Regions from separate parts of the Marisediminitalea sp. genome, predicted to be linked through region 2. Evidence: predicted binding sites of a transcription regulator. Region 2 holds the regulator's gene; each other region holds the start of a gene.
What was found. Region 2 encodes sigma-54, which starts transcription at its own class of promoters, with help from an activator protein. Its sites were predicted from a motif close to GTTGGCACGNNNNTNGNNT; they were not measured.
Positions count from the first base shown of each region.

Region 1 (3,128 bases), on a different contig from region 2:
TCATCGGTGACTCCTTAACGTAATGTAATAATCTGATTTTGCAGTTAATCTGAATTAAGTTTGTTCAGGTAACGTACTTCACTTACAGTGTTGCAATCACTATGCCTGCGATTAAGTTGTTGTTTAATATTTATAAATTTTATTTGTGTGAGTTTGAGGGTAAGGCGTGTTGTGAAAATCTTTACCGGTTCAGGCGAAAACTACACACCTGAACCGGCGCTAATGACGTGCTATTCAAATTTGCTCTGATCGACCAGTAGTGAAAGACTGCCCGGGGCTGTCTGAATATGCAGATGGTTATCCTCATACACCTCTCCATCAATAACATAACGCTGGGTGGAGGGGAGGGACACGGTTATATTTGAGACTTTTTTGTGTGAGATATTGTCTGATGCCGCTTTGCGCTGTTTGTTACTGAATACTAATTCGGCCAGACTTAACAGAGGTGTTTCCTGCTCTGCCTGTAGCCAGGTAACATCCAGTTTGCCGTCTGTCATGTCTGGCTCATCGCCACCCTGGGCTAGCGCTGTGCTTTTAGGTGCGGCATTGGCAACAACCAAAGAAGGGGTGTTTAATTTGACCGGGGGAGCATCGTCAAACGCAACAGTAACGGTTAATGGTTCGTTTTGTCTGATGGCTTGCCACAAACCGGCCAGATACGCGAATTGTCCGCCTTCGTTTTTCTCTTCACGGTCTGCGTGCTCAATCATCTTAGACTCGAACCCTATGGCAGACACCAACAGCATTAACTTGTTATTACAGCTTGCGGTGTCTACCCGGGTTGCATACTGCTCACACAGAATTTCACAAGCCGTTTGAATCGGGTTCAGTACGCTGCGTTTGCCGTAGACCACCTGGCTAAGCGCATTCGCCGTGCCCAGTGGTATGATACCCAGTGTTTTATTTTGCTCTACTGCGATACCCGCGACTTCCGTTACGGTGCCGTCACCGCCACAGGCAACCAGAATGTTGTAGTTGTCTTCTACCGCTTGTTTAGCACAGTCTGCGGCTGAGTAGTCCTCCCGGGTTTGATAAACCCGTACTCGAAAATGGGCGTTCAGATAGGACAGAATTGTCTGTTGGTGGGTAGCCCATTTACCGCCTCCGGCCACGGGGTTAGCTATGAGTGCAAGTCGTTTATTTAATTGCAGCAAGCCTCCACGTTGAATGCGCTCCAATGCACGCAACTGATGCTTATTTAATCGTGCGGTTGTGCGAACTGACTGGATAAGTTGCATAGCATCTTCAATGCTGTTTGCTTGTTTACTCGCCAGCAGGAAGGCCGCCATGACAAAGACTGATCGCCCACGGCCCAGTGCACAGTGCACCAGTATTTTTCGCTCTGCTAACTGATGTTGTTCCAGCCAGTTAATGGCGGTTGTAAGTTGCGCCTCTGTAGGGGAAGTATGGTCGAGTACCGGAATGTTAAGGTAGGCTACATCGTAGCGGTATGACGTCCAGTCCAAACTGTCAAATTCTGCTGTTACATCCAGGATGCAGTCGATACCTTGAGATTTAAGTTTTTCAATGTCATTTGCCTTCAAGCGAGTGCCAAGGTAAAGCTGATCGGTTATTTGTTGAATATTGGGTACTTTATCAGTTTTGCGTGCATACAAGTTATAGAGTTGGACACCGACCAGGAAGGGAATAAACAACCAACGCACGTAAACCGGGATTCGGCCATCTTCCTGTTTGCGGAACACTTGTGGATAGCCCGAAATGTATGCTGCACTTACTGCAACTAAGGCGGCTGCACTCCAGAATAACACCAGGGCAAAAGGCCAGTACGGGATATAATAGGCGGCTAGTAACAGCACAACAGCCAATGCCAGATAATATTTAACCATTTTCATTGAGTTACCCTTCAATTAACAGTTGAACCCAGTTCGCAACAGCGAGTTGAACCAGCTATGGTTACCTTACGTAAAGTAGGTATGTGATGACGTACCTGAGAATGAAGCCATCACAGGGTCAATGGATAAGACAATTCAAAATACGTGCCGTAACAAAATCAGCGAAAGCCATAATGCTAACAATGAAGGATTTTCAAGCGTGAAAGTTGTAGTAAACCTCGTCGGATTTCAAATAATCTGGTGGTTGATGATCTTGTATCAGGACCAGTATGTGTCTATCGGTCTTTTGCTACTGATTGGCCACCTGATGTTGATAAAGGAGCATCGCTGTGAGTCTGTCACGTTGCTGGCCGTGGGCTTTATCGGCACGCTTGTCGACAGTGCGTTAACCTTAGGGGGGGTGTTTGAGTTTACGCAAAACAGTGCTGTAGGCGGCATCGTGCCGATACCATTGTGGCTGATCACGCTGTGGTTCGGGTTCGCCGCAACGCTGAGGCACAGTATGTCCTATCTCTCTGAACGGCTTCTGCTTGCAGGGATATTTGGTGGGATAGGCGGCCCGCTTAGCTATGTTGCCGGAGAGCGGTTAGGGGCTGTCAATTTCGGGTTTTCACTGCCTGTTGTTGTTGCATTGCTAGCTGCCATTTGGGCACTTTTGTTGCCGTTGGCATTTGTGCTCGTTCGTCGACTGGAAGGCCGCTTTTCCAGTGTGAAAATCTTTCACAATGAAGCGTAAAATTGGGTAACAGGGAGTTACCTTACCGACAATGAGTCAGTCGTCTTGCCAGACGTGAAAGGCCCAACCCTTTGTAACACGCGTGCTTACGCTTTTTCTCCTAGTATTTCAGCTATTGGCTCAGTGCTTGCAAATTCCCATTCATTACGTACAGGGTTATTTACGAATGGAGGGGAGTGTAATGAACGTGACTTCACAGCAGGGACAGTTATCAAAGACGAATAGCAGACACAGTCGTGTGTTGCATAGGGCCTTCGTACCTGACTATGTATCTGTGGGGTTTATTGTTGATAGATGGGATGACGGTATCGATGCCGCTGCAGCAAATCTAGGTGCAGCGCTAGGTAACGCGGGAATTAAATTACAAATCATCAGTATTGATGACCTGCTAACTTCTGCTGAGTCCCTTTCCGGTCTGTCAGGTCTTATTATAGCAGTCCACGACAACACGCCTGACGATTACATCCGGTCACTTTCAGAGCGTATTGCCAATCAGCAAGTTACCCTGTTTCCCCATTGCGGTCTGCTTTCCTGCATTG
Region 1 is NZ_CFIDRX010000057.1:10,231-13,358, reverse strand. It holds gene AC4MRN_RS09370 (hemerythrin domain-containing protein) at 1-4, opposite strand, end outside; gene AC4MRN_RS09365 (diacylglycerol kinase family protein) at 231-1,853, opposite strand; gene AC4MRN_RS09360 (DUF2878 domain-containing protein) at 2,053-2,589, shown strand; gene AC4MRN_RS09355 (hypothetical protein) at 2,771-3,128, shown strand, end outside.
Region 1: the regulator sigma-54 is predicted to act here: its motif matches at 1,987-2,005, upstream of AC4MRN_RS09365 (diacylglycerol kinase family protein).

Region 2 (3,128 bases):
TGTCGACGCAGTAATAGCCCAGATCTTCCAGTGCGCGCAATGCGACGGATTTACCTGAGCCAGATCGCCCGCTGATGATGATGAGTTTCATGTGTAGCCTGGTTCCTTGTTAGCCAGTGTATCAACCATCACACAGAGCTGCGATTACCTCTTCTTTGGTCTCGGCGCCGCGGATAGCTTTAATAATCTCTTTTTGACTGAGTTTACCTGCGATTGTTGCCAAAGTCTGCAAGTGGCCTTCCGTTTGATTTTCAGGTACCAGAATGGCAAAGAAAATATCGACCGGTTTGTCGTCAATGGCGTCGAAGTTGATAGCTGGGGTAGTCGTAACCACAACCGCCGTGACTTTGGTTAATTCAGGTAAGCGACCGTGGGGCAGGGCTATACCGTTGCCAATACCCGTACTGCCCACCTTCTCCCGGCCAAGCAGCGCGCTCAGCACGGCTTCTTTTTCGACTTCGGGATTTGTCTGAGCAGCAATGTCGCTGATGATTTCAAGAATTCGCTTCTTGCTATTGCACTGAACCGCACACTCGGTGCGGTCCAGGCTCACTAACGCTTGTATATTCATAAGGTTGGTGACTTAATGTTTTTTGAGTTTTTCCTTATGCTTGATAACCTGGCGATCCAGTTTGTCTACCATGCTATCAATTGCTGCATACATATCGGAGTCTTCAGACGAAGCAAACACTTCTGCACCACTGAGGTGAACGGTGGCTTCAGCTTTTTGATTCAATTTTTCTACGTTAAGGATCACATGTACATTGGATATGTGATCAAAGTGTCGCTCCAGCTTACTGAATTTAGTATCAACATAATTACGCAAAGAATCGGTTATCTCGACGTGATGACCAGTCAGATTAATTTGCATAGTTCGTCTTCCTTATATTTCGGCCTAAATTAGGCTCTTGCGTTGGTTAGACGGTGGAATCGAAAGTGATTCCCGGTATTTTGCTATTGTCCGCCGGGCAACTTTAATGCCTTGATCAGCCAACAATTGAGCAATCTTGCTATCGCTGAGCGGTTTACTGGGTTTTTCTGCGGCAACCAGTTTCTTAATTAATGCACGGATTGCAGTCGACGAACACTCGCCGCCTGACTCAGTGGCAACGTGGCTCGAGAAAAAGTACTTCAACTCAAAAATACCACGCGGTGTGTGCATGTATTTTTGAGTCGTAACACGCGAGATGGTCGACTCGTGCATGTCTACCATTTCCGCAACGTCATTCAGTACCATGGGCTTCATCATTTCCGGCCCGTGCTCAAAAAAGCCAAGTTGCTGTTGCACAATACAATTAGCAACTTTCATCAGCGTTTCGTTACGCGACTCCAGGCTCTTAATGAACCATTTTGCTTCTTGCATGTGCGAGCGTATAAATTGTGAATCTGAACTGTTTCTCGCCTGGCGACTCATGGCCGCATACTGCTGATTTACACTCAGCTTCGGTAAACTGTCCGGGTTGAGTTCAACTACCCAACGGCCATTGCGTTTGGTTACCGACACATCCGGGATCACGTATTCAGGCTCTTTGGTAATCAAGGCACTGCCGGGACGCGGGTTCAGTGTTTGTAACAAGCGCATGGCTTCGCGCAAATCGTCTTCTTTCAGACGCGATTTACGCATAAGGGTTCGATAATCTTTGCTGCCAAGCAGGTCGGCGTATTCTTCGATTAGCAGTTTGGCTTCGTTCAGCCAGGGGGTGTCATCTGCGAATTGTTTTAGCTGGACCAGCAAACATTCCTGAGGCGTGCGCGAGCCTGACCCAATCGGGTCGAACATTTGAATGCGTTTAAGGACACATTCCACCTCGTCCAATTCAACCAGTTCTTCCATCTCATCTTCAGTATTAACGCTCTGAAGGATATCGTCCAGGCTAACTGTTAAATAACCTGATTCGTCGATTGAGTCGATGATGGCGATGGCAATAGCGCGATCCACGTCACTAAAGGGTGTTAAGCGCATTTGCCACAGCAAATGGTCTTGAATGTTGTCGGTGGTTTCACCCTGGAAAATTTGTTCGTCGTCGTTGGACGCGGGGCCAGGAGCGGGCGCAGAGCCTGCTGAATAGTACTCATCCCAGGTGCTGTCGATGGGTAATTCGTCGGGCAGCTCGTTTTTTTCTAATGCTTCGTTGGTATCCAGGCTTTCGCTACTTGCACTGGGCTGCACGTCGTTGTCGGCATCCAGATTGCTCTTTTCGATAGTGTCGTTGTCGCTGCCTTCATCAACTTCCAGCAACGGGTTGGCGTCCAGCGCTTCCTGAATTTCCTGTTGTAAGTCCAACGTAGAAAGTTGCAGCAGTTTAATCGCCTGCTGCAACTGCGGCGTCATGGTAAGTTGTTGACTAAATTTGAGTTGTAAAGATGGTTTCATCTACTTCTTTTCTTAACGCCCTGTTATTGGATGGGGTAACGCATCAAGCTTTTTCATGTTTACCTTAACTATAGCCTGAATTGCTCACCCAGGTATACATCCTTCACTTTTTGATTACTCAAAACCTGTTCAGCGGTGCCTTGTGCAATAAGTTCACCCTGACTCACTATGTACGCTTTTTCACATACATCAAGGGTTTCGCGCACGTTGTGATCGGTAATCAAAATACCGATGTCTCGGTCGCGTAAATGCTGAATGATCTTCTTTATATCATTAACCGAAATTGGGTCAACACCTGCAAAGGGTTCATCCAGTAAAATAAACTTCGGGTTAGCGGCCAGAGCCCGGGCAATCTCTACACGGCGGCGTTCTCCACCCGACAAACTCATCCCTGTACTATTACGTATATGGTTAATATTGAATTCATCAAGCAGGGCATCGGCTTCATTTTGCCGTTGCTCTGCATTTAAATCTTTACGGGTTTGCAAAATGGCCATGATGTTGTCGAACACGCTGAGCTTGCGGAAGATCGACGCTTCCTGCGGTAAATAGCCAATACCGTGGCGGGCCCGTTCGTGCATTGGATGGCGTGTAAGGTCCATATCGCCGATGCGAATATCGCCTTTATCCAGCGGTACCAAACCCACAATCATGTAAAAGGTCGTGGTTTTACCTGCACCGTTGGGGCCAAGTAAACCCACAATCTGGCCAGTAGAGACTTCTACACTTACATCCCTTACAACCTGACGGGATT
Region 2 is NZ_CFIDRX010000069.1:9,553-12,680, forward strand. It holds gene rapZ (RNase adapter RapZ) at 1-91, opposite strand, end outside; gene ptsN (PTS IIA-like nitrogen regulatory protein PtsN) at 122-571, opposite strand; gene hpf (ribosome hibernation promoting factor) at 584-871, opposite strand; gene AC4MRN_RS10625 (RNA polymerase factor sigma-54) at 896-2,374, opposite strand; gene lptB (LPS export ABC transporter ATP-binding protein) at 2,443-3,128, opposite strand, start outside.

Region 3 (3,128 bases), on a different contig from region 2:
ACAAGCAAATCCAGCACGACGCATGAATGTATCGTTCAATAAATATACAGCCTCAAATTAAAATAAAATGTAAATAGCGGTTTGTTGCTGTTTAAACCGCTTCTTCCCGCCACAAGCAGGTAAATTCAAAACGCTGACACCCATGTCGAAAAACTTTACACCAATACTATCCTGAAAACACCAAATCACCTTAAGCTAATGTAAAATAAGCACTTTTCAATTATGGCACACAAAGTGCTTTACTGTTCGTGCGGTAACTTTCAATTTTTAGAGGACAGTACAAATGAAAGCATTATCAATTTTATCAAAAGCGTTGCCATTGACGGTTGCTTTAGCTTTTGCTTCTAGCACTCAGGCTGCGAACATTACTTTCGGTGGCGTGACTGCGAATGATGGTTCTGGTTTAACCAGCTCATTCATTGACCCACTGACTGGTGGCCAACAAGATTACTTCATCGAATCTTTTGACCAAGCAACAAACACTACAGGATTTGCAGGTTCAACTGCATATAACGACCCAGGCTTCGATCAACAGTGTGCTGTAAACAGTGCGAACGGCGGCCCTGCTGGCGTTGTTGTTACTGCGAACACTTCAGAAGTTGGTATTCGTCAAGGTTCTGTTCCTAATGTAGCGGCAGCACCTGCTAACGATACTACCTGTTATGGTTACCTGACTAACAACGGTTCAGGCGTTGCTACTACCGTTTTCGATTACAACCAGCTGTTAAGCTTCTACACTACTCTGTACAGCTCAAACACTCTGCTGGGTATTACTTATCTTGGTTTCTACTGGGGTTCAGTAGACACTTACAATGATTTTGAGTTCTATTCAGACGGTAACCTGGTAACCTCTATCACTGGTTCACAACTTGTGAACAGTGTAACGTCGGGTAACCAGTCTTCACCTAGCTCAAACGTTTATGTAAACATCGATTTCTCTATCGCGGAGCAATTCGATACTCTGGTTATCAAAACCAGCGGCATTGCAGGTGAGTTCGACAACATCGTTGTTGGTCTGAGTACTCGCGAAATCCCAGTTCCTGCTCCAACAGGTCTGGCACTGTTCGCTTTCGGTCTGATCGCATTGGGCCTACGCTCTCGTTTGAAAAAATAACGAAGCAGAAAGTTTACCGCACAAAAAAACCGGCCTAGTGCCGGTTTTTTTTACAACTTAAGTTGTACGCTTCCTCCCTCAAATTACAACTCATTGATAAATCGATTGTTTATTTTTTGGCATATTTGATGCTTTATTGTTCATTGAAACTTTCTTTTTTACAGGGGACAGTAAAATGAACAAATTTTCGAGCTTTACAAAAGCCCTTTCACTAACCGCTGCGGTAGTACTGGGTTCAACAAATGTTGCAAATGCAGCGTCTATTACTTTCGGCGGTGTCGCTGCGAGTGATAATTCCGGCCTTACCAGTTCGTTTATCGACCCGATTACAGGTGGTCTTTCCGGCTACTTTATCGAAACCTTCGATGTTGCAACCGGCGATCCTTCATTCCCGGGGTCAACTGCCTATACAACACCAGGCTTTGAAAGCGAATGTGCTGTAAACAGCTTAAATGCAGGTCCAATTGGTGTTGACGTTACAGCAAACCCAACTGAAGTCGGTATCCGCAAAGGCACGCAGAATAACGTTGCTGCAGCTCCTGCAAATGACACAACTTGTTATGGGTACGTAACAAACAATGGTTCAGGTACGTCGAGTATTACGTTCGACTACAACGATCTGTTGGCTTATTTTACAACCACACTGAACTCAAATACGTTACTGGGCATTACTTACCTTGGTTTCTATTGGGGCTCAGTAGACACTTACAATGACTTTAAATTTTATTCAGACGGCAATCTGGTAACACAAATTACCGGTACTCAGTTGCTATCTGCTCTGGGCGGACAATCAGGTAACCAGTCCAGCCCTGCATCAAATGCATACGTGAACATTGCTTTCTCAATTGCCGAGCAGTTCGACACCCTGGTTATTGACACCAGCGGTATCGCAGGTGAATTCGACAACATTGTTATTGGCTTGAGCACACGTGAAATTCCGGTGCCAGCGCCAACAGGTTTAGCTCTCTTTGCCTTCGGCTTAGTTGCGCTAGGCCTTCGTTCTCGATTGAAGCGTTAATTCGCAGAGAAAGTTTCAAATCTTTAAGCCGGCATATTGCCGGCTTTTTTTGTTTTTAGTAAAAAATAGCTATAGTAAGTGTATTAGGAACAACTAACCGTTTTTTATGGATATACACCAAACACTCAAAGCGCACTTTGATTCACATGACGACATCACGCTGTTGCCTGCTAGTCATGCTATCGATGCCTATGGCGGCACAACATTCAGCGACAAGCAGCTTTTAACGGGTGCAATTAAAGTACACCATAAGCGCGTTATTCCACTGGTGCTATCGCTGGCCAATTCTCTTAATTTTGCAGTTCACCCGGTAAGTTCCAATAAGAACTGGGGCTATGGCTCTATAACCCGCGATAGCGCAGACCGTCCGGTCGTGTTACTGGATTTATCCGGTCTTTGTAAAATATCCCCCACCAGCAAAGAACTAGGCCTTATTACGGTTGAACCTGGGGTCACTCAACAAATGCTGTACGACTATTTACAAGAAAACGAATGGCCTCACATGGTACCGGTGACTGGTGCAGGCCCGACTTGTAGCGTACTCAGCAACGCCTTAGAACGCGGATATGGCATAACACCACATACAGACCATTTCTATGCCTGTACCGCGCTCAAAGGGTTCTTACCTCACCCTAATCTCTGTGAGCAAGAATACGCTTCCGCCGTATCTGCTCTTGATAAGACGTCTGAAGACTTTATCGACAAAACGTTCAAGTGGGGCCTGGGGCCCTACATTGATGGCCTGTTCACCCAGAGTAATTTGGGTATCGTTACAGAAATGACAGTTCGTCTGGCCAGGAAGCCCAACGCATTTAGTGCGTTTTACATTCAGGTTTTTGATGGTGACAACTTCGAAGACAGCGTTAATTTCATTCGAACTTTGTTGGAGTCTCAATCAGGCTTAGTAGGATCAATTAACCTGATGGATAAGCGACGGTTGGTGTCGATGACATGTCAGAACCCCAATATGCATGATACCCCAATAATGCCGTTAAC
Region 3 is NZ_CFIDRX010000072.1:8,683-11,810, forward strand. It holds gene AC4MRN_RS10910 (PEP-CTERM/exosortase system-associated acyltransferase) at 1-26, shown strand, start outside; gene AC4MRN_RS10915 (Npun_F0296 family exosortase-dependent surface protein) at 284-1,114, shown strand; gene AC4MRN_RS10920 (Npun_F0296 family exosortase-dependent surface protein) at 1,290-2,132, shown strand; gene AC4MRN_RS10925 (FAD-binding protein) at 2,239-3,128, shown strand, end outside.
Region 3: the regulator sigma-54 is predicted to act here: its motif matches at 1,230-1,248, upstream of AC4MRN_RS10920 (Npun_F0296 family exosortase-dependent surface protein).